DNA from 3 places in the Luteibacter sp. HA06 genome. Region 1 is predicted to be linked to each of the others. Evidence: riboswitches for the same ligand, from Rfam matches in the RefSeq annotation. Region 1 holds a riboswitch; each other region holds the start of a gene.

What was found. Region 1 has a riboswitch for cobalamin ahead of ACVWWJ_RS01475 (CoA-acylating methylmalonate-semialdehyde dehydrogenase). Riboswitches for the same ligand answer to the same signal wherever they lie in the genome.
Region 2: it holds a riboswitch for cobalamin, as region 1 does, so the genes downstream of both, metE (5-methyltetrahydropteroyltriglutamate--homocysteine S-methyltransferase) here and ACVWWJ_RS01475 (CoA-acylating methylmalonate-semialdehyde dehydrogenase) in region 1, are expected to answer to the same signal.
Region 3: it holds a riboswitch for cobalamin, as region 1 does, so the genes downstream of both, ACVWWJ_RS21705 (ribonucleoside-diphosphate reductase subunit alpha) here and ACVWWJ_RS01475 (CoA-acylating methylmalonate-semialdehyde dehydrogenase) in region 1, are expected to answer to the same signal.

The regions. Positions count from the first base shown of each region.
Region 1 covers NZ_JBSSDZ010000001.1:344,391-354,495, reverse strand. Annotated here, with positions in the region: gene ACVWWJ_RS01480 (PQQ-dependent sugar dehydrogenase) at 1-1,057, shown strand, start outside; cobalamin riboswitch at 1,499-1,719, shown strand; gene ACVWWJ_RS01475 (CoA-acylating methylmalonate-semialdehyde dehydrogenase) at 1,843-3,366, shown strand; gene ACVWWJ_RS01470 (acyl-CoA dehydrogenase family protein) at 3,378-4,556, shown strand; gene ACVWWJ_RS01465 (enoyl-CoA hydratase) at 4,553-5,347, shown strand; gene ACVWWJ_RS01460 (enoyl-CoA hydratase/isomerase family protein) at 5,344-6,519, shown strand; gene mmsB (3-hydroxyisobutyrate dehydrogenase) at 6,516-7,406, shown strand; gene ACVWWJ_RS01450 (Fic family protein) at 7,516-8,646, shown strand; gene ACVWWJ_RS01445 (FecCD family ABC transporter permease) at 8,643-9,644, shown strand; gene ACVWWJ_RS01440 (ABC transporter ATP-binding protein) at 9,641-10,105, shown strand, end outside.
Region 2 covers NZ_JBSSDZ010000001.1:869,810-879,914, reverse strand. Annotated here, with positions in the region: gene fusA (elongation factor G) at 1-1,327, opposite strand, end outside; gene ACVWWJ_RS03830 (aldo/keto reductase) at 1,977-2,957, shown strand; gene ACVWWJ_RS03825 (MarR family winged helix-turn-helix transcriptional regulator) at 3,029-3,454, shown strand; gene ACVWWJ_RS03820 (SDR family NAD(P)-dependent oxidoreductase) at 3,506-4,318, shown strand; gene ACVWWJ_RS03815 (glycosyltransferase) at 4,352-5,641, opposite strand; cobalamin riboswitch at 5,732-5,950, shown strand; gene metE (5-methyltetrahydropteroyltriglutamate--homocysteine S-methyltransferase) at 6,164-8,455, shown strand; gene metK (methionine adenosyltransferase) at 8,795-10,015, shown strand.
Region 3 covers NZ_JBSSDZ010000001.1:4,688,491-4,698,595, reverse strand. Annotated here, with positions in the region: gene ACVWWJ_RS21710 (ribonucleotide-diphosphate reductase subunit beta) at 1-23, opposite strand, end outside; gene ACVWWJ_RS21705 (ribonucleoside-diphosphate reductase subunit alpha) at 207-2,720, opposite strand; cobalamin riboswitch at 2,878-3,089, opposite strand; gene ACVWWJ_RS21700 (response regulator) at 3,281-6,118, shown strand; gene ACVWWJ_RS21695 (SDR family oxidoreductase) at 6,272-7,180, opposite strand; gene ACVWWJ_RS21690 (DUF2501 domain-containing protein) at 7,251-7,703, opposite strand; gene ACVWWJ_RS21685 (family 78 glycoside hydrolase catalytic domain) at 7,885-10,105, shown strand, end outside.

The sequences.
Region 1 (10,105 bases):
CGTCCTTCCCAACGACGACGTGCTGGTCGTGGAATCCAATGGTCCGGGCACCGAGCCGGTCACAACGCCCAAGCAGCTCCTCGCCGGCATGGTGAAGAACCAGTCGGGCAAGGGTGGCAAGGGCGGCAATCGGATCACCCTGCTGCGCAAGAACGCCAGCGGCGGCTGGGACAAGCACATCTTCATCGAGAACCTGAATTCCCCGTTCGGCGTGCAGCTGATCGGCGATTCGCTGTACGTGGCCAACACCGACGGTATCGTGAAATTCCCCTATGCGGCGGGCGAGACCGAGATCAAGGCACCTGGGGTCGGTTTCACCGATCTGCCCAACACCATCAACCACCACTGGACCAAGTCGCTGCTGGCCAGTCCGGATGGCACCAAGCTCTACGTGGGCGTCGGCTCCAACAGCAACATCACCGAGAACGGCCTGGCCGTGGAATATCGCCGCGCGGACATCCTCGAGGTGGACGTCGCGACGGGCGCCAGCCGCATCTATGCGTCCGGGCTGCGCAATCCGACCGGCCTGCAATGGGAGCCCACCACCGGCAAGCTCTGGGCGATCGTGAACGAGCGTGATGAGATCGGTGCCGACCTCGTGCCTGATTACATGACCTCGGTACACGAGGGTGCGTTCTACGGCTGGCCCTATAGCTACTACGGCCAGAACGTGGACAGCCGGGTCAAGCCACAGCGCCCCGACATGGTCGCCAAGGCGATCAAGCCGGACTACGCCATCGGCTCGCACGTCGCTCCGCTCGGGCTCTTGATGTCCGCCACCAACGGCCTGCCGGCGCAGTTCCAGGGGGGCGCCTTCATCGGCGAACACGGCAGCTGGGATCGCTCGCCGCTGAGCGGCTACGAAGTGGTCTTCGTGGCGTTCAAGGATGGCACGCCCGTGGGCAAGCCGGTCTCCGTTGTCAGCGGCTTCTTCTCGAAGGACGAGAAGCAGCTGTTCGGTGCCCCGGTCGGGCTGGTGCAGGACAAGGAAGGCGCGATCCTGGTCGCCGATGACGTCGGCGACACGGTATGGCGCGTGACGGCGGCCACCAAGTAAGAAGCAGCCGCCGCTGGTGTGGGAGGAGGCTAAGTGTGGGAGGCTCTGTGTGGGAGCCGCTTCAGCGGCGATAGCCAGGCTTCCTCACCCCCCCCATCGCCGGCATAGCCGGCTCCCACACAAAGAAAATGGCCCGGGCGATCACTCGGCCCGGGCCCCCTCTTGCGCACGCCAGCCTTCCGGCGGGTGCGCTACAAACGTCCGCCTTAGCGGATGTTCTTTTTCTTTTCGTCCTTCGCGGCCTTCTTTTCTTTCATGGTCTTGGCCGGTTTTTTCTTGTCGCTCTTCTTTGAATCCAGACCCTTGCTCATACAGCCTCCTCAGTCAGGGTAAACGCGCGTGTCCTGCGCCCGATGCAAGACTACGCCAAACGGCCACCGTTGAGAGCTACCCATCGCCAGGTTCTACCGCACTGCAGCTTGAGCGGTTCGGCCGCCACGCTACACTCGGGAGATCACAGGTGTCCTGCCGCCACGTAAGCGGTGCGCAGGGTGAAACGGGAAGCCGGTGCGGATCACGAGATCCTATTCCGGCGCTGCCCCCGCAACGGTAAGCGAGAACACCCGACGATAAGACCACTGCGCGAAGCGCGGGAAGGTGTCGGGGTGGTGCGGTACGCATCGCTCGCAAGCCCGGAGACCGGCCTGTGCAGGTGCCTTCGGGTGCCTCCTCGGGTGTTGCGGCGGGCAACCGGACGGGCTGATACGGCGCGGCCACCCGCTGCTCCGCGTCCTCTTGTCTGCTCCGCAGCACCCATTTCGCGGGTGAGCGTACGGAGCAGGACCATGAACAAGCTGGACTCAGTTGCGGCCGATGTCGCGACCGTTAAATTACTGATCGACGGTGTCTTCGTCGAATCCAAAACCACCGAATGGCGCGACGTCGTCAACCCCGCGACGCAGGCCGTGCTTGCGCGCGTGCCGTTCGCGACGCCTGACGAAGTGAACGCTGCGGTGGCCGCCGCGGCACAAGCCTTCAAGAGCTGGCGCAAGACACCCATCGGCGTACGCGCGCGCATCTTCCTGAAATACCAGCAGCTGATCCGCGAGAACATGGGCGAACTCGCCGCCCTGCTCAGCGCGGAACAGGGCAAGACCCTCCCCGATGCCGAAGGCGACGTGTTCCGCGGCCTGGAAGTGGTCGAGCACGCGGCGGCGATCGGCAACCTGCAGCTGGGTGAGTTGGCCAATAACGTGGCCGGCGGCGTGGACACCTTTACCCTGCTGCAGCCGATCGGCGTCTGCGCGGGGATCACGCCGTTCAACTTCCCGGCGATGATCCCGCTGTGGATGTTCCCGATGGCCATCGCCACGGGTAACACCTTCGTACTCAAGCCTTCGGAGCAGGACCCGATGGTGACGATGCGCCTGGTGGAGCTGGCTCTCGAGGCCGGCGTTCCCAAGGGCGTGCTCAACGTGGTGCACGGTGGCGAAGCCGTGGTCAATGCGATCTGCGACCACGCCGATATCAAGGCGGTGTCCTTTGTCGGTTCTACGCGGGTCGGCACGCACGTCTATCACCGCGCTTCGCAGGCGGGTAAGCGCGTGCAGTGCATGATGGGCGCGAAGAACCACGCCGTCGTGCTGCCCGATGCGAACAAGGAGCAGACACTCAACGCACTTGCCGGTGCCGCCTTCGGTGCGGCAGGCCAGCGCTGCATGGCCGCCTCCACCGCCGTGCTGGTAGGTGAGGCGCAGTCCTGGATCCCGGAACTCGTGGCCAAGGCAAAGACGCTCAAGGTCGGCGCAGGCAACGCGGCGGGCACCGACGTCGGCCCGCTGATTTCCTGCGCGGCGCGCGAGCGCGTCGAGGCCTTCATCGCTTCCGGCGTGGAGCAGGGTGCCACGCTCGAGCTCGACGGACGAAAGCCATCCGTGCCGGGTTTCGAGGAAGGCAACTTCGTCGGCCCGACGATCTTCTCGGGCGTGCGTCCGGGCATGCGTATCTATGACGAGGAAATCTTCGGCCCGGTGCTCGTCATCCTTGCGGCAGCCTCGCTCGACGACGCGATCGACCTGGTCAACGCCAATCCGAATGGCAACGGCACGGCCGTGTTTACCCAGTCGGGTGCGGCAGCGCGTCGTTTTCAGGAAGACATCGATGTCGGCCAGGTAGGTATCAACGTGCCGATTCCGGTGCCCGTGCCGCTGTTCTCGTTCACCGGCTCGCGCGCCTCGAAGCTGGGCGACCTTGGCCCCTATGGCAAGCAGGTCGTCATGTTCTATACCCAGACCAAGACGGTGACCCAGCGCTGGTTCGATGACGACACACTGCATGTCGGCGTCAACACCACCATCAGCCTGAAGTGATGGCCGCGCTCATGGACATGCCGCGGGTTCCACCACCCCAGACTGACCTGAATGACGAGCAGCTCGCCTATCGCGATGCCGCGCACGCGTTCGCCATGGCCGAGCTGGCTCCGCATGCCGCACGCTGGGACGCCGAGAGCGAGTTTCCGCGCGAGGCGATCGGCAAGGCCGGAGAGCTCGGCTTTTGCGGGCTCTACGTCGACGAGCAGGCTGGCGGCACCGGCCTCACCCGCCTCGATGCCACCGTCGTCTTCGAGGAGCTGGCGGCTCTCGATCCGTCGACGGCGGCCTTCATCAGCATCCACAACATGGCCACCTGGATGCTCACCGCGCACGCGACACCGGCCGTACGCGACACCTGGGGTCCCCTGCTCGCCAGCGGGGAAAAGCTGGCCTCCTACTGCCTCACCGAGCCGGGTGCTGGCTCGGACGCCGGATCGCTGAAGACGCGCGCCGAGCGCGACGGCGACTCGTACGTGATCAGCGGAAGCAAGGCTTTCATCTCGGGCGCAGGCGCTACCGACATGCTGGTGGTGATGGCACGCACGAGTGAGGGAGGCGCGCGTGGCATCAGTGCCTTCGCTGTTCCGGCGTACTCGCAAGGCATCGGCTACGGACGCAACGAGGAGAAGCTGGGCTGGCACAGCCAGCCCACGCGCAGCGTGAGTTTCGACGGCGTGCGCATTCCAGCGGACCATCGCCTGGGTGCCGAGGGCGAAGGGTTCAAGATCGCGATGAAGGGACTCGACGGCGGCCGCCTGAACATCGCCGCGTGTTCGCTGGGCGCGGCACAGGGCGCGCTGGATGCCGCCCGCCGTTACATGGGCGAGCGCAGGCAGTTCGGCAAGAAGCTCGGTGAGTTCCAGGCCCTGCAGTTCAAGCTGGCCGACATGGCTACCCAGCTGGTGGCCGCGCGGCAGATGGTGCACACGGCAGCTCGCAAGCTGGACGCCGGCAGCAGCGATGCCACTGTCTGGTGTGCCATGGCCAAGCGTTTCGCCACGGACGCCGGCTTCGCCATCTGCAACGACGCCCTGCAGATTCACGGTGGCTACGGCTATATCCGCGAATACCCGATCGAACGACTGCTGCGTGACTCGCGCGTGCACCAGATCCTCGAAGGCACGAACGAAATCATGCGCGTTATCATCGCGCGTCACCTGCTCAATACCGAAGAGGAACTGCGATGAGCGACACCGCCGCGCGCTACACCGGGCTTACGCTGGACATCGACGGCCACGTCGCCGTCGTCACGCTGGCCAACGCGCCCGCCAATGCCTGGACCCGCGACAGCCTGGTCGCCCTGCGCAACCTCGTCCACGATCTCGACGCCAACCGCGACGTCTACGCACTGGTGATCACGGGCCAGGGTGAGAAGTTCTTCTCGGCCGGCGCCGACCTCAAACAGTTCGCCGATGGCGACAAGGCCGTGGCGCGCGAGGCGGCACGTCGCTTCGGTGAGGCCTTCGAAGCGTTGTCTGCGTTTCGTGGCGTGAGCATCGCGGCAATCAACGGTTACGCCATGGGTGGTGGCCTTGAATGCGCCCTCGCCTGCGACCTGCGCATTGCCGAGGAACAGGCGCAGATGGCGTTACCCGAGGCTGGTGTGGGTCTCCTGCCGTGCGCTGGTGGCACGCAGAACCTCGCCCGCCTGGTCGGCGAAGGCTGGGCCAAGCGGATGATCCTGCTGGGTGAACGCGTGGATGCCGCGACGGCACAGCGGATCGGCCTGGTCGAAGAGGTCGTGCCCAAGGGTGAGTCGCGTGCCCGCGCCATCGCCTGGGCCTTGCAGGCGGGCAAGCAGAGCCCTACCAGCGTCGCCACCTGCAAACGCCTGGTGCAGGCCACGCGCACGCAGAGCCATGCGACGGCGCTGGTGAGCGAGCGAGAGGCGTTCGTCGATCTGTTCGACACCGAGGATCAGAAAGAAGGCGTGCTCGCGTTTCTCGAGAAGCGTGCACCGAACTGGACGAACGCATGAGCGACGCATCCCTGCCGGTGGAGGCACCCGTCTTGTTCGAAGAGCGCGTTGCAGAGCATGGCAAGCGCATCGGCATCGCGACGCTCAACGCACCGAAGACGCTCAATGGCCTGTCGCTGGACATGGCCCGGCTACTTGGCGATCGGCTGCGCGCCTGGGCCGCGAACGACGAGATCGCGGTAGTCGTTCTGCAGGGCGCCGGCGAGAAGGCGTTCTGCGCCGGCGGCGACCTGCACAGCCTTTACCGGTCCATGCGCGACTACCAGGCCGTCGGCAGCAAGGACGTACGGGACAACACGTACGCGAGCGACTTCTTCTCGGTGGAGTATCGGCTCGACTACCTGATCCACACCTACCCGAAACCGATCCTCTGCTGGGGCCACGGCATCGTCATGGGCGGCGGCATTGGCTTGATGGCCGGCGCGAGCCATCGCGTGGTCACCGAGCGTTCGCGCCTGGCGTTTCCGGAGATCACGATCGGACTTTACCCGGATGTGGGCGGGAGCTTCCTGCTGCATCGCGTGCCGGCGAAGGCCGGTGTTTTCCTCGCCCTGACCGGCGCGCCACTCAACAGCGGCGATGCCATCCACGCCGGCCTCGCAGACGTGCAGCTGCCTGCGGAAAGTCGTGAGGCGCTCGACGCCGCCATGCTGCAGGCACCGTGGTCGGACGACGGCCAGGGCAATGCCGTCACGCTGTCCGGCCTTCTGCAGCGCTTCGCCGTTGCGCCCGTGGCGGGTCCGCTACAAACCCATCAGGATGCGATAAAGCGCGCCTGCGACAGCGACGACCTGGACACCGTGGTTGCCGCTATCCACGCCATGCCGGGTGATGATCCCTGGCTGGTTACGGCACGACAGACCCTCGATGCCGGCGCGCCGGGTTCAGCACGACTCGCGTTCGCGCTTCAGCAGCGCGCCGCGCATCTGTCGCTGGCGGACACCTTTCGCCTGGAGTACGTGGTCTCCCTGCACTGCGCCGCCCATGGCGACTTCGCCGAAGGCATTCGTGCCCTGCTGATCGACAAAGACCGCACGCCGCGCTGGCGTCCCGCCACGCTGTCCGAAGCGACACCGGCCTGGGTCGCACCTTTCTTCGTCGAACCCTGGAGCGCGGGCGAGCATCCGCTGCGCGAACTGGGTAACGGCACCGCACCGAGGATCGAACGATGAGCCGCATTGCCTTCATCGGCCTGGGCAACATGGGTGGCCCTATGGCTGCCAACCTGCTCAAAGCTGGACACACGCTGCACGTTTTCGATCTCTCCGCCGACGCGGTGGCGCAGGCGGTCTCCCACGGCGCCACGGCCGCCGAGACAGCGGTCGGCGCCGTCGAGGACGCGGAAATCGTGATCTCCATGCTGCCGGCCAGTCGCCACGTCGAAGGTCTGTACCTGGGCGAGACCGGCCTGCTGCGCCACATCGCCGACGGCGCGCTGGTGATCGACTGCAGCACGATCGCCCCGGCCTCCGCGCAGAAAGTGGCGAAAGCTGCCGGCGAGCGTGGCCTGACGATGATCGACGCACCCGTTTCCGGCGGCACCGCCGGCGCAGCGGCGGGCACGCTCACCTTCATCGTGGGTGGCGACGGCGATGCGCTGGAACGTGCACGCCCGGTACTGGCCAATATGGGCAAGAATATCTTCCACGTCGGCGGCAGCGGTGCGGGCCAGGTGGCCAAGCTGTGCAACAACATGGCGCTCGGCGTCATCATGGCCGTCACCGGCGAGGCGATCGCGCTGGGCGTCGCACACGGGCTGGACCCCTCCGTGCTGTCGCAGATGATGGCCGTGAGCACCAGCCGAAGCTGGGCCACCGAGGTCTGCAATCCCTGGCCCGGCGTGCTCGAGAATGCGCCCGCGTCGCGCGGGTATACCGGCGGCTTCGGCAACGACCTGATGCTCAAGGACCTTGGCCTGGCCGCCGAAGCCGCGATGGGTGTGGGCGCTTCGATTCCGCTGGGCGAACTGGCACGCAACCTCTATGCGATGAACAGCCAGGCGGGGAACGGCGGGCTCGATTTCTCCAGCGTCGTAAAGCTGGTGGCGAAGAAGGCTTGAGCTTGTCGGGCAGCGAGCATGGTGCGTGAGCCGATTACGGGATATATTCGGCTCATTGTGTGAGCCGAATAACTGTTCGATTCGGCTCACCACGTTACCGAGAAGCCACATGGGTGACCCGACATGGATATGGCAACACGCTGACTGGCCAGCCTTTCGCTGGCACGGGGAGCGCGTGCAGGCGCTTTTACGGTCCTGCCAGCTAGCCCAGGGACGCCTGTTGGGCGCCGTGGGATCGGCAGGGGCCGATGCCGGCCTGGAAACCGAGTTAGACGCGCTACTGCAGAACATCGTCACCTCGTCCGCCATCGAGGGCGAGGAGCTCAACGTGGGTTCGGTACGGTCTTCGCTGACCAGGCACCTTGGGGTCGAAGGCGACGCGGTTGGACGCCGCACACCGCGTAGCGAGGGCCTGGCCGAACTGGTGCTGGATGCCACGCAGCATTTTGACCGTCCGCTCGATCTGACCCGGTTGTTCTATTGGCACGAGCTGCTGTTTCCCGCTCAGGAAACCTCGCTGCCTGTCCGTCTCCCCATCGGCGCGCTTCGCGGTGACGAGCCGATGCAGGTCGTGTCCGGCCGCATCGACAAACCGACGGCGCACTTCGAAGTGCCACCGCGCCAGGGCCTCGATGTACAGGTCGACGCGTTCCTGACCTGGTTCGCGCAGAGCGAGGGCGCTCCGACGATCGACCCTTTGCTGCGCGCGGGTATCGCCCACTTCTGGTTCGTCACCCTGCATCCCTTCGATGACGGCAACGGACGCCTGACGCGCGCCATCACCGACCTCGCGCTGGCCCAGGCGGAACATCAGGCGATCCGCTTCTACACCATGTCGGCCAGCATCCTTGCCGACCGATCGGGCTACTACCGCGTGCTGGAAGACAGCCAGAAAGGTGACCTCGACATCACCGAATGGCTGACGTGGTTCCTGCAGACCCTGCTCCACAGTCTCGAGCAAGCGCTCTTGCGCATCGACCGGGTTCTCGGCAAGGCGCGGTTCTGGCGCAGGCACGCGGAAGACATGCTTTCGGCAGAACAGCGGAAGGTGGTCAATCGCCTTCTCGAGGGTGGCGAACGTGGTTTTGCCGAAGGCATCAACGCATCGCAATACCAGGCGGTGGCCAAAGTTTCCAAGGCCACGGCGACACGCCACCTGAGCGACCTGACGGAGAAAGGCTTCCTGCGCAGGCTTCCCGGCGGCGGCCGCAGCACCCGCTACGAGATAGACCTGTCATGACGAACTTCGCTTCCGCCGTCCGCCTCTGGCTTGGCATGCTGTTCGTCGCCGCCTTCGCCGTGCTGGCATCGGTGCTGCTTGGCGGCGGCGATTCGACGCTCGCTGCTTCCTGGCAGGGTCTTGTGTCGTCCGCCGACACGCCAATGCATTCGATCATCTGGGAGCTGCGCCTGCCGCGATCCATCGCGGCATACGGTGTCGGTGGGCTGTTGGCGATGTCGGGTTGCCTGATGCAGATTCTGGTGCGCAATCCGCTAGCCGATCCTTACACACTGGGTTTATCCGGCGGCGCCTCTGTCGGCGCACTCGGCGCGATGCTGGGCGGATTGGGAGCTGTGCTGACGGCAGCCGGCGCTGCCTCCGGCGCGTTGCTCGCCTGCCTGGCCGTGTTCGTGCTGGGTCACCGCGACCTGCTCTCACGCCAGCGCGCCGCGCAACGCGAAGACTCCACCGACCTCATCCTGATTGGCGTGATGCTGGCATCCGGTTTCGGCGCCATTGTCAGCATGATGCTGGTGCTGGCGCCGGACAAGAACCTGCGCGGCATGCTGTTCTGGATGATGGGCGATCTCAGTGGCGTGGCTAATCCTTGGATTCCGGTCATCGGGCTTTTGCTCGGCGTGTTGCTTGTCGTGCCCCTTGGCCGGCAACTGAACCTGCTCGGACGCGGTGAGGAATCGGCTAGCGCACTTGGTGTACGACCCAATGTCATCAAGTCCGCGATCTTCGTGATCGCCTCGCTGGCAACGGCCGTAGCAGTGACAACCGCCGGCACCGTCGGCTTCGTCGGCCTGGTAGTGCCGCACGCACTTCGACGTGTCATCGGCAATGACCAACGCGTGCTGATTCCCGCGTGCGCGATCGGTGGCGGCATCGTCGTGGTGGTGGCCGACACCATCTCGCGTATCGTGGCCGATCCCATCCAGCTACCCGTAGGTGCGGTCATGGCGGTCATCGGTGTACCGACCTTCATGTTCCTGCTGGTGAAACGCCGATGAGCAGCGTCCTTGCCACCGAGGCGATCAGCCTTTCCGTTCGCGACCGGCTGCTCGTGCGTGAGCTGAGTATGCGCATCGAGCCCGGCCAGGTCTGGTGCGTGCTCGGCCCGAACGGCGCCGGCAAGTCGACGCTGCTTCGCACGCTGGCTGGTTTGCGTGACCCCGACAAGGGGCGAGTGCTACTCGGCGACCGGGACATAAGCCAGTACCGCCCCATCGAACTCGCCCGCCTGCGCGGTTTCCTGCCCCAGTCGATCGTCGACGCCTTCAGCCTCACCGTCATGGAAGCCGTGATTGCCGCGCGCCATCCGCGTCTGCCGTTCTGGGCCTGGGGTGACGAGGACCTCGAGCCGGCGCGACGCGCCCTGCGTACCTTCGAACTGGAGGCGCTGGCGGAGCGTGACGTAACCACGCTGTCCGGCGGCGAACGGCAGCGCGTAAACATCGCTGCGCTGTTCACG
Region 2 (10,105 bases), 530 kb from region 1:
CGCGGAAGGACGGATCCTCCTGCGCCAGGCGCGCCAGCCCGTTGCCGAGCTTTAGCAGGTCCGCCGAGCGTTCCGGCGACAGCCGCCACGACAACACCGCCGGTTGTGCCTGGATGGTTTCCAGGCGCATCGGGTGATGCGAGTCGGCCAGCGTTTCGCCGGTCGCGACGTCCTTCCAGCCTGCGATCGCGACGATGTCGCCCGCCTCCGCGGCGTCGACCGCGTCGGTATCTTCGGCGCGCACGACGGCCAGGCGGCCGACGCGCTGGACACGGTCCGTACCGCTACGCCACACCGCGTCGCCCACATGCAGACGACCGGAGTACACGCGCACGAAGGCCAGCGGGCCATGCGCCTGGTTGACCACCTTGAAGACCAGCGCGGCGAGCGGCGCGTTCGCGTCGGGCGCAACCGTGACGTCACCGTCTTCCGTGTGCGCGATCACCGCGGGGCGATCGAGCGGCGACGGCAGGTAGGCGACGAAAGCGTCGAGCAGCGGTTCGATACCGACGTTGCGGAACGCCGAGCCCGGCAGCACCGGCGAGCCGGCACGCGCCAGGGTGCCGCGACGTAGCGCGGCCGTGAGCGTGACCGCGTCGATCGGTTGATCGGCGAGCCACAGTTCGGCCAGTACCTCGTCACGATCTGCCACGGCGGCCACGAGTTCGGCGCGCGCTTCCGCATGGGCCGCGCGTTCCGCGTCGTCCCAGGCGTGGATCGTCGGCATGCCCGCATCGTCGAAGCGCCAGATGCGCTCGCTGACGAGGTCGACCAGACCGGTCATGTGTTCGCCCTCGACGATCGGGCGCGCGACGACCCACGGATTCGCACCGAGCTTCTCGCGCATCTGCGCGACCACGGCGTCGAAGTCCGCACCGGGACGATCCATCTTGTTGATGAAAGCCATCAACGGGACGCCGTGGCGACGCGCCTGGTGCCAGACGGTTTCCGATTGCGGCTGCACGCCGGCCACGCCGGAGAACACCGTGACCGCGCCGTCGAGCACGCGCAGCGAACGCTCCACCTCGATCGCAAAATCGATATGGCCGGGGGTGTCGATGAGGGTAAGGCGATGAGGCTGCCCGCCGTCAGGCGTCCAGTTCGCGCGCACGGCCGCAGCACCGATCGTGATGCCACGCTCGCGTTCGAGTTCCATGTGATCGGTGGTGGTGGCGCCGTCGTGCACTTCGCCGGTGCGATGGATCGTGCCGGTCTTATAGAGCAGGCGTTCGGTGAGCGTGGTCTTGCCGGCATCGACGTGCGCAATGATGCCGAGGTTGCGCCAGTGGCTGACGGGAATGCTGGTGTCGCGCGGGGTGGTACTCATGGCTAACGGTTCCTGATGGGTCGCCAGGGGCTCGATACGTACGTCGAGCGAGGCACTCCCCGATCCTGTTGCCGCCGCCCCTGGCTGAGCAGGACGGTCAGGATCGAGGGTCGCGGCTGTTCTTCATGGCACGCTGCTCCGGTAAGGAATTGCAGAAAAAAGACAAAAAAAAGCACCCTCGCGGGTGCTCGTCGTGTTCTTCGAGGCCGGGGTGTCGTTACGTGAACGACACTCCGCCAGGCATGGGACGCGCGCACCCGCGACGCGCCCAAGGGGCGATCGGTGTGACGTACATCAAATCATGCTTGCAGCGGAACATGGCTGGGCTCTCTTGGTGAGTGGGAGATGCTACGCCCTGCCGGTGAGGGCCGGCAAGGGCGTTGCGTCTTCGCTGGGCCCTTAGTTAGGGATGGTACGAGTCATTTCAAGGGGGATGCTTGTTGGGGATGCTTGCCGGGGGAGAGCATCGCCGCTGAAGCGGCTCCCACAACCAGCCGGGACCTGCCGGGTACGTGAGGCGTGATGTGGGAGCCGCTTCAGCGGCGATAGGCGTCCAGCGCCGAAACGAGAACGTGAAATTGAAGAACTTTCATTTTCCCCATTCGTTTAAAGGCTCACACTTCCCGCAGTCCCTCACCGGAGTTCCCCCATGCGCTACGTGAAACTCGGCCGCACCGGCCTCGATATCTCCCCGCTGGTCCTGGGCTGCATGACCTACGGCGTGCCCGACCGCGGCAACCATGCCTGGACGATGGACGAGGAAGCAAGCCGCCCTTTCATTCGAAAGGCGCTCGACCTGGGCATCAACTTCTTCGACACCGCCAACGCTTATTCGGATGGCACATCGGAGGAGATCGTCGGCCGCGCGCTGAAGGATTTCGCGCGACGCGATGAAGTCGTCATCGCTACGAAGACTTTCTTCCACTGGCGCAAGGGTCCCAATGGCGGTGGTCTCTCACGCAAGGCGATCTTCCATTCGGTGGACGACAGCCTGGCGCGGCTCGGCACCGACTACATCGACCTGCTCCAGATCCACCGTGCGGATCACACCACGCCGGTCGAAGAAACGCTGGAAGCCCTCCACGACCTGGTCAAGGCCGGCAAGGTGCGTTACCTCGGCGCCTCGTCCATGTATGCCTGGCAGTTCGCGAAGATGGTCTACACCTCGCGCCTGCATGGCTGGACCGAATTCGTCAGCATGCAGGACCACTACAACCTGCTCCAGCGCGAGGAAGAGCGCGAGATGATTCCGTTCTGCGAAGACCAGCGCATCGCGGTGCTGCCATGGAGCCCGCTTGCCCGCGGCCGCCTCACCCGCGACTGGGACGAAAGCAGCACGCGGCAGGAGAGTGATGTCTTCGGGCGCACGCTGTACAACGCGACCGAAGATTCGGACCGGGCGATTGTCGAGGCCGTGAAGAAGGTGGCTGAAGAGCGCGGCGTTCCGCGCGCCCAGGTCGCGTTGTCGTGGGTGGCGCACCGTTCCGGCGTGACTGCCCCCATCGTTGGCGCTTCCAAACCCCATCACCTCGACGACGCCGTCGCGGCCATCGATCTGGTGCTTTCGCCCGAAGAGACCGCGACGCTGGAAAACGCCTACGCGCCACATCCCATAGCGGGCTTCGACTAAGGTCCGCCCGCTGTTGCAGGAGCCGATTCTGAGACTTGACATATGTGCGTATGCACGAGCATGCTCCGCCCATGGCCAGCCGCAACGACTTCTGCAACTGCTTCGCCGCCCGTCAGGCGGCTCGGGCACTGACGCGATCGTACGAACGCCATCTGGCGCCCAGCGGTCTGACGAGCTCACAGTTCTCGATCCTCGTCGTACTCGAAGATCTGCCGGGTATCGGCATGCGTGAACTTGCCGAGGAGATGGTCATGGACCGGACGAGTCTGGTTCGCGCACTGAAGCCCTTGCAGCGCGACGGTTTCGTCGCCGTGGCGGCATCGGCGGACGACCCGCGCCAGAACGTCTACATGCTCACTCCCGCCGGCGTGGCCAAGTCAGCGCACGCCGGAGAACTGTGGGCCAAGGCCCAGGCCGAGTTCGTCTCGAAGTTTGGAGGCGAATCTGCCGCCGAGGCGGCGCGCGACGCCTTTCATCGCATGGGACAGATGGGCTGACCTTTTTTTACGCTCTATTGTGCATACACACATAAATCAGGAATCGACGTCATGAGCAACAACACCCTCGGCACCGCACTCGTTACGGGTGCCTCCTCCGGCATCGGCGCCGTCTACGCAGACCGCCTTGCACACCGCGGCTACGACCTCGTCCTTGTCGCACGTAGCAAGGACAAGCTCGACGCGCTCGCGAAACACATCACGACCGAAACCGGCCGGAGCGTTCGCATCGTCGCCGCCGACCTGACGCTCGACGCGGACCTGCGCGTCGTCGAGAAAGTCATTGCGGATACGTCGGAACTCACGCTCCTGGTGAACAACGCCGGCGTCGGCGCGACAGCGCCGCTGCTTCAGGCGGATATCGCGAAGATGACCGATCTCATCGCCCTCAACGTGACCGCACCGACGCGCCTCGCCTACCAGGCCGTGCCGGGCTTCGTCGCTCGCGGCAAGGGAACCGTCATCAACATCGCCTCCATCGTCGCGATTGCTCCGGAGTTGCTCAATGGCGTCTACGGCGGCAGCAAGGCTTTCATGCTGGCCCTCAGCCAGTCGATGCACCACGAACTTGCCGACAAGGGCATCAAGGTTCAGGCCGTACTTCCCGGCGCCACCGCTACTGACTTCTGGCCTGTCGCAGGCTCGGCCGTGGAAAACCTGCCGACGGACTGGGTAATGAGTGCCGAGGACATGGTCGACGCTTCGCTGGCCGGCTTCGATGCGGGCGAGCTGGTGACGATTCCTTCCGTGGAGACAGCGGCCCTCGTCGATGGGCTGGAAGCGGCACGTCGTGCGTTGTTCCCGGAGTTGTCGAAGTCGGTACCGGCGTCGCGGTATGGCGTCAAGGCGGCGGTGACTGCGTAAACCTCTGCCATGTAAGAGCCGATTCATCGGCTCTTACATGGTGCGGCGGCGGGCGATGGCTTGTTCGATGATGTCTGCGGCGACGCGCGCACCGTTTTCCGCCCGAATCACCGCCGCTGCGCGCTGGGCTCTCGACGCGACGGCTTCATCCATCAACAGCGCACGTAGTTTCTCGGCGGCAACGCCGGCGCGATAACGCGATGCCGGCAACACATCGCCCACACCGAGCCGGACCACGCGCGCCGCGTTGTCCGGCTGATCGAAACCGTGGGGCACCACGAGTTCGGGGCAGCCGGCGCGCAAGGCCTCCTGCGTCGTTCCGATGCCACCGTGGTGCACGACAGCCGCGGCGCGCCCGAACAAAGCGCCGTGCGGCGCATATTCCGCAGCGAAGGTCCCGTCCGGAAGCACGGCAGGCAGCCGTGCACGCATCTCGGGCGAGCCGGTGAGCAGTACGGCCCGTCGACCTAGCGCTGCCGCAACCGACATGCTTTCGCGAAGAAAGCTCTCGCCGGCATGTACCGCCGCCGAGCCCAGCGAGAACACCAACGGCGCTTCCCCGGCGTCGAGGAAGCCATGCAATGCCGACGGCAGCATGTCGCCCGACGGCGTGTAGCGGCAGTATCCGGTGACCACGCTGTGCGCAGGCGCATCTTGCGGCGGCCGCCCCAACAGAGGCGAGTACATGGCCAACACCCCGTCGCGCGCGTGCTGGCCCCGGTGGAAAGGATCGCCCCAGACCGACACCGGCGCCAGTCCGAGCGACTGCCGGAAGCGGCGCACGGCTTTCGTCCAGGGTGAGGTGACCGTCTCGCTGATACGCCGTACCCAGGCACCACGGCGGGGCGACGAACGAAAGAACGCGTCCAGCCGGTCGATGCCCGTGGCCGGGGGATCGAACGCCGACAGGAACACCGCAGGCGACAGCGCCGCCGACAGCCACGTGATCCGTCGCGTCTCGCCAAGAATCTGCCCGGCGAAGGCGAGTGTGGAGGTCACGATCGCATCGGCATCGGCGCAAACAGGGGCCAGCGCCGCATAGCTGTCGGCGACATCGGCCGCGGCAAGGTCACGCACGACGAAGCGCGGTCCGCGCCAGGGATGAAACGCGCGGGCGGCGAAAGCGGCTTTGTCTTCGGGCTCGGCGATGCCACTGGCCAGCACAAAGTCCAGACCGGCCTCCGCCACGGCGTCGCGATGGATACCGTGGGCACCGATCGTGATGCGATACCCGCGTTCGCGCAGTTCCCGCCCCACGGCGAGAAAAGGAAACAGGTCACCCTGCGATCCGACGGTCGCCATCACGATGTGCCTTTCGCTCATGGCGCGCTCCCTGGGGTGGAGGCACATCCTCGCTGGGCGGATGTGGAGACGACGCATCGCCGTCGATTGACTTTGGGCGTCCATACGGCTAATTTTCCGCCGGTCAGCGGTCTTTATCTCTTTATGCGAATAGAAAGATAAAGCTAAGAGGGAAGCCGGTGAGAATCCGGCGCTGCCCCGCAGCGGTATATGGAGACGAGTCCGTCACAGGCACTGGATCGATGGCGATCCGGGAAGCGACGAGCAAGGCGGCACCAATCCGGTGCCACATCCACGAGCCCGAAGACCTGCCGCCGACCGGAACGCACGCGCCGTCATGGGCGCGAATGCTCCGTCCGACCTGGATGACCGCCTGGCGAGGGCTGTTCCTCGCAAGGGGTGCTCATCCGGTTCGCCCGCGGGGGCGAAGGTCGACGGCTAGCCACATGACGTGCTCCTGCCTGCCGCGCCCGGTCGCGGTGGCGCGCGTGCGTTCGTGTCCAGCCGCCCTTCCCTCCTCTTTGCCACGAAGAGGAATCATCCATGCCACACGTAACCTACCCGGGCTTCCCCCGCATTGGCCGGCGCCGCGAACTCAAGCGCGCCCTCGAAAGCCACTGGAAGGGAGAGACCCGTGCCGACGAGCTGCTCGCCGTCGCGCGTGAACTGCGCCACCGCCACTGGAAACTCGCCCGCGACGCGGGCGCCGACAGCGTCCCCGTCAACGACTTCTCGTTGTACGACCATGTACTCGACGCGGCCGTCCTGGTCGACGCCATCCCGACGCGCTACCGCGCGCTCGCCGATCGCGATGCTCTCACCGGCTACTTCGCCATGGCACGTGGCCATCAGGACGGCGACGTCGACCTGCACGCGATGGAAATGACCAAGTGGTTCGATACGAACTACCACTACATCGTGCCGGAACTCGAAGCCGGGCAGTCCTTCGCCGCGCGGCCTGAAAAGGTCGTCGCCGAATATCGCGAAGCGGTCGCGGCCGGCCATGCCGCGCGCCCCGTGCTGCTGGGACCGGTGAGCTTCCTGCGCCTGGCCAAGACCATCGACGGCAGCGACCCGCTTGCCCTGCTCGATCGGCTGCTTCCGGCGTGGCTTGGCGTCGTCGACGCCCTGGCGGATGCGGGCGCCGATTGGCTGCAAGTCGACGAGCCCACCCTCGTGCTCGACCTGGATGCCGACTGGCGCGAGGCCTTCCGCCGCGCGTACGCTGCCGTCGCCACGCACGGCCGGGTCCGCGTGCTGCTGGCCACCTACTTCGGTGAGCTCGGCGCCAACCTCGAACTGGCCACATCGCTTCCTGTCGCCGGCCTTCATGTCGATCTCGCCCGTGCCCCCGGCCAGTTGGATGCCGTTCTCGACGCCCTGCCGGCCGACCGGGTGCTGTCGGCCGGCGTGCTCGACGGTCGCAACATCTGGCTGAGCGATCCGGCGACCATCCTCCCGCGCGTGGACCGGCTTCTTGCCCGCCTCGGCCACGACCGCCTGTGGCTCTCCACCTCGTGCTCCCTGCTGCACGTACCGATCGACGTGTCCGAAGAGAAACACCTGCCTGCCCATCTGGCGGAGTGGCTGTCGTTCGCCCGGCAGAAGATCGCCGAGCTGCGCCGCTACGCCGACGCCGTCGCCGGCAGTGAGGCTGCACGAAAGACACTGACCCGCCAGCACGACATCGTCGCCAGCCGCCAGAGCTCGGGCGACGTGGTACGTGCGGACGTGCGTGCCCGCGTTCGCCAGCTCACCCCGCAGTTCGGCCAGCGTCGCTCCGGCTTCGCCTTCCGCGCCGCCGTGCAACGTGAGCGTTTCGACCTGCCCGACCTGCCGACGACGACCATCGGTTCGTTCCCGCAGACCAACGACCTGCGTATTGCCCGCGCCGCGCATCGCTCGGGCAAGCTTGACGACGACGCCTACGCGGGCATTCTCCGCGATGAGGTGCGTCGCGTCGTGCGCTTCCAGGAGGAGGCCGGCATCGATGTGCTGGTGCACGGCGAGCCCGAGCGCAACGACATGGTCGAGTACTTCGGCGAGCAACTGGATGGCTATGCGTTCACCTCGCTCGGCTGGGTGCAGAGCTACGGCTCACGCTGCGTCAAGCCGCCGATCATCTACGGCGATGTCGCACGTCCCAATCCGATGACGGTGGCGTGGTCGGCCTATGCGCAGTCCCTCACCGACCGGCCCATGAAGGGCATGCTCACCGGCCCGGTGACGATGCTGCAGTGGTCCTTCGTGCGCGACGACCTCGCGCGCTCCGAGGTCTGCCGGCAGATCGCCCTTGCCCTGCGCGACGAAGTGCACGATCTCGAGAAGGCTGGCATCGGCATCGTCCAGATCGACGAGCCGGCGCTCCGCGAAGGCCTGCCCCTGCGTCGCGCCGACTGGGATGCGTATCTTGCCTGGGCAGTCGATGCCTTCCGCATCACCGCCGGCGGCGTGAGCGATGCGACCCAGGTACACACCCACATGTGCTACTCGGAGTTCAACGACATCATCGAGGCCGTCGCCGCGATGGATGCGGACGTCATCTCGATCGAGACCAGCCGGTCACGCATGGAGCTGCTGGACGCCTTCACACGCTTTCAGTACCCCAACGGTATTGGCCCCGGCGTCTACGACATCCACTCGCCCCGCGTGCCGACCGAGGTCGAAATGGCCGATCTGCTGGCCCGGGCCCTTCAGGTCCTCCGTCCCGACCAGCTCTGGGTCAACCCGGACTGCGGCCTGAAGACCCGCGGCTGGCCGGAGGTATCCGCGGCCCTGAAAGGCATGGTGGCGGTGGCAAAAGCCGCCCGGGAGCGCCTGGCCGCGGTGGCCTGAGCCGCCTCCGCGCTGATCGTCTCTGGCCTGATCATGTCTGGTCTGATCATGTCTGGCCTGATCATTTGTGGCCTGATCATTTGTGGCCTGATTTCCCTGTGGGAGCCGCTTCAGCGGCGATGGGTGCTTGCTCCGAGCCCCCAAGCCTGGCCAGCGCCGGGCATCGCCGCCGAAGCGGCTCCCACAGTTATTGCCACCCCGGCCCCACCCCAGCGCCTGAACATCCATGCAATCGTCACTACCCGGGCGTACCCTTCCCCCTGCAAACCCGGCGAAGGCCGTGTATCATGGCGCGCCCCCATTTATCTCTTTATCCGTAAAGAAGGATATATACCCACGATGAGCAACTTCCTCTTCACCTCCGAGTCGGTCTCCGAAGGCCATCCGGACAAAATCGCCGACCAGATCTCCGACGCCGTGCTGGACGCCATCCTGGCCCAGGACCCGCGCGCTCGCGTGGCCTGCGAGACGCTGGTGAAGACCGGCGTCGCCATCGTCGCGGGTGAAATCACCACCAGCGCCTGGATCGACCTCGAAGCGCTGACCCGCAAGGTCATCCTCGACATCGGCTACAACTCCTCCGAAGTCGGCTTCGACGGCGAGACGTGCGGCGTGCTGAACCTCATCGGCAAGCAGTCCCCGGACATCAACCAGGGCGTGGACCGCAAGAAGCCGGAAGAACAGGGCGCTGGCGACCAGGGCCTGATGTTCGGCTATGCGACCAACGAGACCACCGAATACATGCCGGCGGCGATTCACTACGCCCACCGTCTCGTCGAGCAGCAGACCAAGGTCCGCAAGAAGAAGAATTCGCCGCTGTCGTGGCTGCGCCCGGATGCCAAGAGCCAGGTCACCCTGCGTTACGAAGATGGCGTTGCCGTTGCCATCGATGCCGTCGTGCTCTCGACCCAGCACGATCCGGACGTGAAGCAGAAGGACCTTATCGAAGGCGTGCGCGAGCTGATCCTCAAGCCCGTGCTGCCGGCGAAGCTCCTGCACAAGGGCACCAAGTTCCACATCAACCCGACCGGCAAGTTCGTCATCGGTGGGCCGGTGGGCGATTGCGGCCTGACCGGCCGCAAGATCATCGTCGACACCTACGGCGGCTGGGCCCGTCACGGTGGTGGCGCGTTCTCGGGTAAGGATCCGTCCAAGGTCGATCGTTCGGCTGCCTACGCCGCGCGTTACGTCGCCAAGAACATCGTCGCGGCCGGCCTCGCCGACCGTTGCGAAATCCAGGTCAGCTACGCCATCGGCGTCGCCGAGCCGACCTCGATCTCGGTGACCACCTTCGGCACCGGCAAGATTGCCGACGAGAAGATCGAGAAGCTGATCCGCAAGCACTTCGACCTGCGCCCGTTCGGCATCATCAAGATGCTCGACCTGGTTCACCCGATGTACCAGCAGACCGCCTCGAACGGCCACTTCGGCCGCAAGCCCTACGAAATGACCGACAAGAACGGCAACACGTTCACGGCGTTCTCGTGGGAGAAGACCGACAAGGCCGAGATCCTGCGCGATGCAGCCGGTCTTGGTGCGAAGGCTGTTCGCGCGAAGTAAGCGGTCCATCGCTACGTGACAAGAAGCGGGCGCCTTTACGGCGCCCGTTTTCGTTTCACCGTGCCAGCTCTTCTGTGGGAGCCGAGTCAT
Region 3 (10,105 bases), 4.3 Mb from region 1:
CGGGTGATCGGTGCAGCGGACATCGGGTACCTCGGGTAAGAATGAGCGGTTCTGTGGGAGCCGACTCTGTGGGAGCCGCTTCTGTGGGAGCCGCTTCAGCGGCGATTGACCTTCCGGCTAATCCGCTCCGTTGGCTTTTCGCCGCTGAAGCGGCTCCCACAGTTTCGCGGCTCCACAGTTTTGTGGCTCCCACAGTTTTCGTCGCGTTACTGGCAGGCTTCGCAGTACTCGGGGTTCTCGAGCGAGCAGAACACCGCGGCTTCGGCCTGTTCCTGGGCGTCGGCGACCGGGGCGATCGGTGCCTGCACGGCAGCCGGCGAACTCACCGTGGTCTTGGCGATGCGCGTGGCAGGACGCGAACGCAGGTAATAGGTCGTCTTGACGCCCGACTTCCACGCGTACATGTACATGGACGACAGCTGGCCGATGTTCGGGTTTTCCATGAACAGGTTCAGCGACTGGCTCTGGTCGATGTAGGCACCGCGCGCGGCGGCGAGGTCGATGAGGGCCTTCTGCGGCAGTTCCCACGTGGTGCGGTACACCTCGCGCAGCCGGGCGGGGATGGACGTGATGCCCTGTACCGAGCCTTCGGCAAGCTTGATCTGGTCGCGCACTTCGGCGGTCCACAGGCCGAGCGTCTTCAGCTCGTCGACCAGGTAACGGTTGACGACGAGGAAGTCGCCCGAGAGCGTCTCGCGCTTGAACAGGTTGGATACCTGCGGCTCGATGCACTCGTAGCAACCGGCGATCGAGGCGATGGTGGCGGTCGGCGCGATGGCGATGAGCAGCGAGTTGCGCAGGCCCTTGGCCTTGATCTTCTCGCGTAGCTCGGCCCAGCGGCCGTCCAGATCGTTCGGCGTAGCGGCCGGCCAGTAGTCGAACTGCATTTCGCCGTTGGCGGAGCGGGTTTCTTCGAAGCCCGGCAGCGGGCCGTCGCGCTCGGCGATCTCGTTGGACATGGACAGCGCGTGGAAGTAGATCTCTTCCTGGATGCGCGTCGACAGCTTGCGCGCTTCTTCCGAATCGAACGGCAGGCGAAGCTTGAAGAAGACGTCCTGCAAGCCCATCACGCCGAGACCGACCGGGCGCCACTTCATGTTCGCCGTCTTCGCCGTGGCGATCGGGTAGAAATTGAGATCGATGACGCGGTTGAGCTGGCGCACGGCGGTACGCACCGTGGTGGCGAGCTTGTCGTAGTCGAACTGGCCGTCCACCACGTGGCGGGCAAGGTTCACCGAGCCGAGGTTGCACACCGCAGTCTCGCCTTCCGAGGTCACTTCGAGGATCTCGGTGCACAGGTTCGACAGGTGGATGACGTTCTGCGGCAGGGCAGTCTGGTTGCTGGTCGCGTTGGAACGATCCTTGAAGGTCATCCAGCCGTTGCCGGTCTGGGCCAGCGAACGCAGCATGCGAGCGTAGAGCTCACGCGCCTTGATCGACTTCGAAGCGAGGCCTTCGGCTTCAGCCTTCTCATAGGCGGCGTCGAAGGTCGGGCCCCAGGTGTCGACGAAGTGCGGCACGATCTTCGGGTCGAACAGCGACCAGTCACCGTCGATCTCCACGCGGCGCATGAAGAGGTCGGGCACCCAGTTGGCGAGGTTGAGGTTGTGCGTGCGGCGCGCGTCGTCGCCGGTGTTCTCACGCAGCTCGAGGAATTCCTCGATGTCCGCATGCCAGGATTCCAGGTACACGCAGGCCGCGCCCTTGCGCTTGCCACCCTGGTTCACTGCGGCCACGGAGGCGTCGAGCGTCTTCAGCCAGGGCACGAGGCCGTTTGAATGGCCATTGGTCCCCTTGATCAGCGAACCGCGCGAACGGATGCGCGAGTAAGCGAGGCCGATGCCGCCGGCAAACTTCGACAGCTGGGCCACGTCGCCGTACTTGGCGTAGATGGATTCGAGTGCGTCCTGCGGCGAGTCGAGCAGGAAGCACGACGACAGCTGCTCGTGCGCGGTACCGGCGTTGAACAGGGTCGGCGAGCTGGCCAGGTACTCCAGCGACGAGAGCATGCGGTACAGCTCCAGCGTCTCGGCGACGTCGTTGCCACCGAGCGCGCAGGCGATGCGCATGAAGAAGTACTGCGGCGTCTCGATGACGAAGCGCTTGGTCGGGTGGCGCAGCAGGTAACGGTCGTACACCGTGCGCAGGCCGAAGTACTCGAAGCGACGCGAACCGGTGGTGTCGATCGCATCGTTGAGCTTACGTGCGTTGATCTGCACGAAGTCGCGAAGGCGCTCGTTGAGGATGCCGAGGTCGAAACCGGTGGAGATCGACTGCGAGAACGACTGGATGTCCTGGCCCGACACTTCCTTGTCGACGAAGGCGGCGAGCAGGCGTGCAGCGAGCTGGCCGTATTCCGGCTCTTCGGCAGTCAGCGCGGCCGAGGTGCGGATCGACAGCTGGTCGAGTTCCTGGGTGGTGGCGCCGTCATACAGGCCGCCGATCGTCTTCAGCGCCACGCGCATCGGATCGACCGCGAACAGGCCATCGGCGCTGCGTGTGACCGCGCGCACGATCTTGTTCACGTCGACCACTTCATGGCCGCCGTTGCGCTTGGTCACGCGCATCTGTCCGGGATTGTGCGGCGGCGTCAGCGCGAAGGCCGGCGGCGCGTCGTTCCTGTAACCGGCGGCAGGCGCCTTGTCGGTTGCAGCGGAGGGGGTGGCGGCCGCATCGGCCGTCTCGGTGCGCTCGCGCGCTGCGGAATCCATCGTCGTCATTGTGTTGGCAGCCCCATGGCCTTGGTCAAACCCCGATCCCGAGGGCAAGGCTCGATGCGATGGGGGCGAAACACGGGAAACGTCGGGACGGAGCGCCGTGAAGGGCTCCGATCCGCGACGTGCTTCCCCGCGGAAGCCGTCACCACTATCGAGGCCGCTCGGGCTCCGATTGTTGGCAGGTCTTCGGACTCGTGGACATGGACCTTCCGATCCGCCTACCCGTCGCTTCCCAGCCCCCGAAGGACCAGTGCAATGAACGGGGTCGTTTCCACTTACCGCTGCGGGGCAGTTCCGGATTCACACCGGTATTCCCTATTAAGTCCGACGGGCAGTCGCGCCTCTTCGGACACCAACGGGACACACCATATAGCTGGTGAAGGGGTGCGTCAACACAAGATGTAGGGTGTTTGGCCTAGGTGCTTGATCGGCTTGGGACTCCCTTTTGTCAAGCGCTTTTCGTGACCGGCGGCATGAGGGTTTCGTGAAGATCGTCTACACAAAGGGAACCACAATCACCCGATAAAATCGCGGCCCATTCCCATCCCACGATTGCTCGACTGATGCCCTCATCGTTCGCATTGCAGGACCAGACCCTCCTTTCCCATGCGCTCGATGGCCTGCCGTTCGGCTTCGCCGCCGTGACAGCCTCGGGAGAGCTGCTGTACGCCAACGCCTGGGTCGCGGCGCGCCTGCGCGAGCACGAGCCGTCAGGGTTCATGGGCCTGTGGGATGCGGGGAGCCGCGATCGGCTACTCGCTGCCTTGCCGCTGGCCGCCCCCGGGAACGGGGTGCGGGAGCTGGCCCTTGTCACGGCGGACGGCGATACCGTGCGGGTGTCACTCGAGGCCCGGCCCGGTCTGCCGGCCACCGTGGCTGTCACCATCCGCTCCGCGAACCCGGAGACAGGGAGCACCGGCGCCGCCGAAGACCGACGCCTGGCCCTGATCGAGATCGGCAACCTGCTGCGCGACCTCGAAGATCCGGCCGAAATCGCCTATCGAGTCGCCGAAGTGCTGGGCCGGACGCTCAAGGTGAGCCGGGCCGGGTACGGCACGATCGACCCCGTCGCCGAGACCATCGCGGTGGAGCGTGACTGGAACGCGCCGGGTATCCAGACCCTCGCCGGCGTGCTGCACTTCCGCGATTACGGCAGCTACATCGACGAGCTGAAGCGCGGCGTGACCACCGTGATAACCGATGCCAGGACGGACCCACGGACCGCGTCCACCGCCGACGCGCTGGACGGGATCCGCGCGCTGTCCTTCATCAATATGCCGGTGACCGAGCGCGGCGGCTTCGTGGCCTTGCTATATCTCAACCACGAAGTGCCCCGTGAATGGCCCGAGGAAGAGATCAGCTTCGTCAGTGAAGTGGCCAGCCGCACGCGCGTGGCGGTGGAGCGGCGCCGTGCAGAGCACGAGTTGCGGTTGCTCGCCAAGGACCTCGAGCGCCAGGTGGTCGAGCGTACCTATGAGCGCGACCGGGTCTGGACCCTGTCCAGCGACATCCTGGTCGTCGCCGACACCGAAACGCGCCTGCTCTCGGTCAACCCGGCGTGGACCGCCATCCTCGGCTGGAGCGAGCGCGACACGATCGGCCGCTCCTACCTCGACTTCGTTCATCCGGAGGACGTGCCGCGCACGCAGGATGAAACCGGTCACCTTGCCGAGGGCGAAACGACGCTTCGCTTCGAGAACCGCTATCGCACCGCCGACGGCGGCCTGCGTACGCTTTCGTGGCGCGCGGTGCCGAGCGATGGGCTGATTTTCGCCGTGGCGCGCGACGTCTCGGCCGAGCGCGAGCGTGACGCCGCTCTCGACGTGGCCCAGGAACAGCTGCGCCAGGCGCAGAAGATGGACGCGATCGGCAACCTCACCGGCGGCGTGGCGCACGACTTCAACAACCTGCTCCAGGTGATCAGCGGCAACCTCCAGCTCCTCTCGGCCGACGTCGCCGGGAACGAACGCGCCGAGCGTCGCGTCGCCAACGCCATGGCCGGCGTCACGCGGGGTTCCAAGCTTGCTTCCCAGTTGCTCGCCTTCGGCCGTCGCCAGCCGCTGGCACCCAAGGTGGTGAATATCGGTCGTTTTGTCCGCGACATGGACGAACTGCTGCGCCGCGCCTTGGGCGAGGCGATCGAAGTGGAGACCGTGATCGGCGCCGGCTTGTGGAACACGCTGGTGGATCCTTCGAACGTAGAGAACGCGCTGCTCAACCTCGCGATCAATGCGCGCGATGCGATGAACGGGCAAGGGCGCCTCACGGTGGAAGCCGGCAACGCCTTGCTCGACGACGCCTATGCCAAGGCCCACGGCGACCTTCGCCCGGGGCAGTACGTGATGCTGGCCGTGACTGACACCGGCGCCGGTATCTCGCAGGACATCCTCGGGCAGGTCTTCGAACCGTTCTTCACCACCAAGCCCGAAGGCCGCGGTACCGGACTGGGCCTGTCGATGGTCTACGGCTTCGTGAAGCAGTCCGGTGGCCACGTGAAGATCTACAGCGAGCCCGGTGAGGGCACGACCGTGAAGATCTACCTGCCGCGCTCTACGCAAGGCGAAGATCGTGTGGTCGAACTCGAAGAAGAGAGCGTACGTGGTGGCGACGAGACCGTCCTGGTCGCGGAGGACGACGAGCAGGTGCGCGAGACCGTGGTCGGGCTGCTCGCCGACCTGGGTTACCGCGTACTGAAGGCGCGCGATGCGGAAAGCGCATTGTCGATCATCGAAAGCGGTATCGCGATCGACCTGTTGTTCACCGACGTCGTCATGCCGGGTCCGCTACGTAGTCCTGAACTAGCCCGCAAGGCCGTCGAGCGTCAGCCGGGCATCGCCGTGCTGTTCACCTCCGGCTACACAGAGAACGCCATTGTGCACGGCGGCCGGCTGGACGAGGGCGTGGAACTGCTGAGCAAGCCGTACTCGCGCGAGGCGCTGGCGCGCAAGATTCGCCAGGTGCTCGCCGGCCGCGTGCCGCGTACCCCCGTAGGCCCCACCGCTGCACCCGCGCCTTCGATGCCGCCACCGAACGGTGTGCCGGCGCCGTTGCGCGTGCTGGTGGTCGAGGACGATGCGCTGATTCGCATGTCCATCGCCGAGATGCTCGATAGCCGTGGACACGTTGTTTTCGAAGCCGGGGACGGGCACGAAGCCATGCGCCTGCATGGCGCCGAAGCGATCGACATCCTGCTTACCGATGTCGGCCTGCCGGGGATGAATGGTGTGGAGGTGGCCGAGCGCATGCGTGAAGTGCAGCCGTTGCTACCGGTGATCTTTGCCACCGGCGATCACAATGCGAATGGCGTGCAGCGCGATGCGCGCACGGCCGTTATCGTCAAGCCGTATGGGGTGGCGGATCTTATGGAGGCCATTGGGCGGGTGGCGCGGGTTCCGGCCTGAGAGCATCGCCGCTGAAGCGGCTCCCACAGGTATCAAGAGCATCGCCGCTGAAGCGGCTCCCACATGGGCTGGTGCTTTCTGTGGGAGCCGATTCATCGGCGAAGGGTGCTAGCGATAACGAAGGGTGCTAGCGATAACGCACCCTGCGCTGGGTCAAGGCAACATATGCCCCCCAGTCACCCCGTAAGTCTCCCCGGTAATAAAGCTCGCCTCCTGCGAAGCCAGCAGCACATACACCGGCGCGCACTCCACCGGCTGCCCGGGACGCTTCAGCGGCACGTTCTTGCCAAACTCCACCAACTTTTCCTGCGGCTGCCCGCCGCTCGGCTGCAGCGGTGTCCACACGGGACCCGGGGCCACGGCATTCACGCGAATACCCTGTTCCGCGACCTGCTTGGCGAGGGCCTTGGTGAAGGCGACGATCGCGGCCTTCGTGGGCGCATAGTCGAGAAGAATGTCCGAGGGCTCGTACGCCTGGATCGATGCCGTGTTCACGATCGCGGCGCCCGGCGGCATATGCGGTAACGCGGCCTTGCACAGCCAGAACAACGCGAACACATTGGTCTGGAAGGTTTCCTGGAAGGCAGCACTGTCCAGCTCATCGATGGACTTGGCGAACTGCTGGCGACCCGCGACGTTCGCGAGGATGTCCAGGCCGCCCAGTTCCTTCACGGCCCTATCGACCAGCTTCTTGCAGAAGGCCTCGTCTTTCACGTCGCCTGGTACGCCGATGACGTTATGGCCTTCGCCGGTAAGTAGCGCGATCACTTCATCGGCATCTTTCTGCTCCGACGGAAGATAGTTGATCATCACGCTGGCGCCCTCGCGCGCAAAGGCGATCGCTGCCGCCCGGCCGATACCGGAATCGCCGCCGGTGACCAGGGCCTTGCGATCCTTCAGGCGGCCATTGCCGCGGTAGCTGGTCTCGCCGTGATCCGGCTTCGGCACCATCTCCCCGGCGAGGCCAGGCGCAGGCTGTGGCTGCTTGGAGAAATCCGGTTGCGGGTACTGCGTGCGCGGATCGCGCATGGCATAGGGGTCGTACGTGGCGTGCTTCGCCATGGGGGAGGTCCTCGGGGTGGGGAGGCCTCCGGTTTACGGGTCGGGACGTCCATGTCCCGTCCACGTCATGTCATTTGCCCATGCCGCCGAGCATGCCCTTGCCCTGCTTGAGCACGGCCTTGCAGACCTTCTTCGTGAGCTGCGCCTTCATGTCCCCCGTGGCCGAGCTGTCCGAGCCAGCGGCGCCGCCCAGGTCCACGGTCTTGCCGTCCTTGGACTTGAGCAGGCCCTTGGCGCCGTCGAGGAAGCTCGGGTCCTGCGTGGGCGCGGCGGCGGTCTCGGAGGACTTGCCACCCAACTTGCCGAGCAACTGGTCTTTCACCCCCGAGGCGCCGCTGTCGCCGCCGAGGTAGTTGTTGGTGACGCAGTACTGCAGGATGCCAGCGGCGTTGCCCATGCTGCCGGAGGTGAGCGAACTGGTCGATCCGCCCGCCAGCCCCTTGAGACTGTCGAGTTGCCCGGCAGACGCGATGCCGGATGCGAGGGTGAGGGAAAGGGCGATGCCGGCGAGGACGGTCTTCATGACGTTGGCTCCGGGGTTTCGAGGTTCCGAAGGGATAAACCTTCACGCGTTAGATGGATGTATGCGCGGCCGCCGCAGGGCCGTTCTGGCCGGTTATGCTCGGACGTTCCATCCGCGACAGGTCCCGGCCTTGCCCAGCACCCGCCCCTCTTTTCGCACCGCCATGTGTGCCGCCTCTTTCATGACCCTTGTGGGGGCCGCTTCAGCGGCGATTGGCGCCACCGGCGCCGTGACCATCAACACCCCCCGCGTCGAACGCAGCGACACCCCCACCTACGTCGACGCCAAGACCCCACGCTTCTCCTGGCTCGTCCATTCCAGCGTCAACGGAACGCGCCAGACCGCCTACCGCATCGTCGTCACGCACGACGGCAAACCGGTATGGGACACCGGTGACGTCGCCTCGTCGCGATCCTTCGACATCGACTACACCGGCCCGGCACTGCAACCTGGCCAACGCTACGAATGGCGCGCCGATGTCCGTACCACCGATGGAAAGGCGAGCACGGCTTCGTACTTCGATACGGCATTGCAGGCATCGGATTGGCACGGGGCGCAATGGATCGGCAAGGCTGACCAAGCGAGCATTCCCGCACCACTGCTGCGCAAGCCATTCCACGTCGACGCAAACGTCCAGCGCGCCACGCTTTACATCGCAGCAGGCGGCTACGCCGACCTCTCCATCGACGGCCGGGCCGTGAGTGACGCGGTTCTGTCACCCGGCTTCACCGACTACGACAAGCGCGTCGAAGTCGTCGCCACCGATGTTGCCCTGGTGCCGGGCGAGCATACCCTCGGCGCCGAACTTGGTCGCGGCTTCTACGGCATGACCAATCCCAATGTATGGCATTGGGAGCGGGCGCCGTGGCACGGGCAGCCGCGTCTGCGTGCCCTGCTGCGCGTGCGTTATGCGGACGGCCGTGTGCAGGACATCGTCAGCGACGAAAGCTGGCGCATCGCCGATGGCCCGACACGGCTCGACGATCTCTACGGCGGTGAAACCTACGACGCGCGCGAGGCGTCGCCGACCGCCTGGGCGCCAGCCACGGTTCTTCCGGCACCCCGGGGCAAGCTCGTCGCACAAACGGAACAGCCCATCCGCGTCATCGACACGTTGCACGCCACGTCGGTCACCGAGCCCCGGCCGGGCGTCTTTGTTTTCGCCTTTGCACGTGTCATCGCTGGCTGGGCAATGGTCGACGTGACAGGGCCGACGGGAACGACCATCACCGCGCACTACGGCGAAAAACTCATGCCGGACGGCACCGTGGACGCCCGCGACGAACACCACTATTTCAAGGCGGGTTTCCAGACGGATCGCCTGACTCTCGCCGGTGGGCGAGAGCAGTGGCACCCGCGTTTTTCCTACAAGGGTTTTCGCTACGTGCAGGTCGAAGGGTGGCCCGGCGGTAAACCCGGCCTTGCCGCCGTTACCGCGCAGGTCATCCACACGGATGTCGCCGTGACCGGACGGTTCGACAGTTCGAATCCGTTGCTCAGCTGGATACATGAGGCGGCGGTCGACACCCTGCTCAACAACCTCTACGGCATTCCCACCGATACACCGATGTACGAGAAGAACGGCTGGACCGGTGACGGCATGCTCGGTGCGGACATGTTCCTGCGTAACGTCGATGCCGACCGCCTGCTGGCGAAGTGGGTGCGCGACATCGCCGACACGCGCAAGCCGGACGGCGCGCCGTTGCTGATCGCGCCGAACCCTGGTTGGGGCGATGCGCGCGCGCCGACCTGGCATGCCGCCTATGTGCTCGTGCCGTGGTCACTGTGGATGAATGCGGGTGACCGTCGCCCCATCGAGGAACACATCGATGGCATCGCACGTTACGTGGCCATGGAAAACGCGCGCTCGCCCGGAGGGATCGCCGATACGGAACTGGGCGACTGGGTGAGTCCGGAAACCGACCCCGGCGGTGAGAACGCGCCCGAGGACAAGCGTGTCGCTGCTACTGCCTACCTTTACCGGATGCAGCGCGTCACGGCGCAGATGCTTCGCCTGCTCGGCGACGATGCGAAGGCGAAGGATTTCGACACGCAGGCCGATGCCGTTCGTGATGCCTTCAACGCACGCTTCCTCGATCGGACGGCGGCTCGCTACCGCGGTGAGGGTGATAACGGTTACCGGCAGGCACACAACCTGCTGGCGCTGGCGTTCGGGCTGGTGCCCGACGAGCTACGCGATCGCGTCGCTGCCGGTGTCGCGGCGGACGCGAAGGCCCGCGGCGATCACCTGGACACCGGTGCGCTGGCGACAAAGGTGATCCTCCCGGTGCTCACGGCGACCGGTCACGCCGACGAAGCCTGGCGCATCGCGACCCAGGTCACCTTCCCGAGCTGGGGCTTCTGGCGCGATAACGGCGCGACCAGCCTCTGGGAGCACTGGA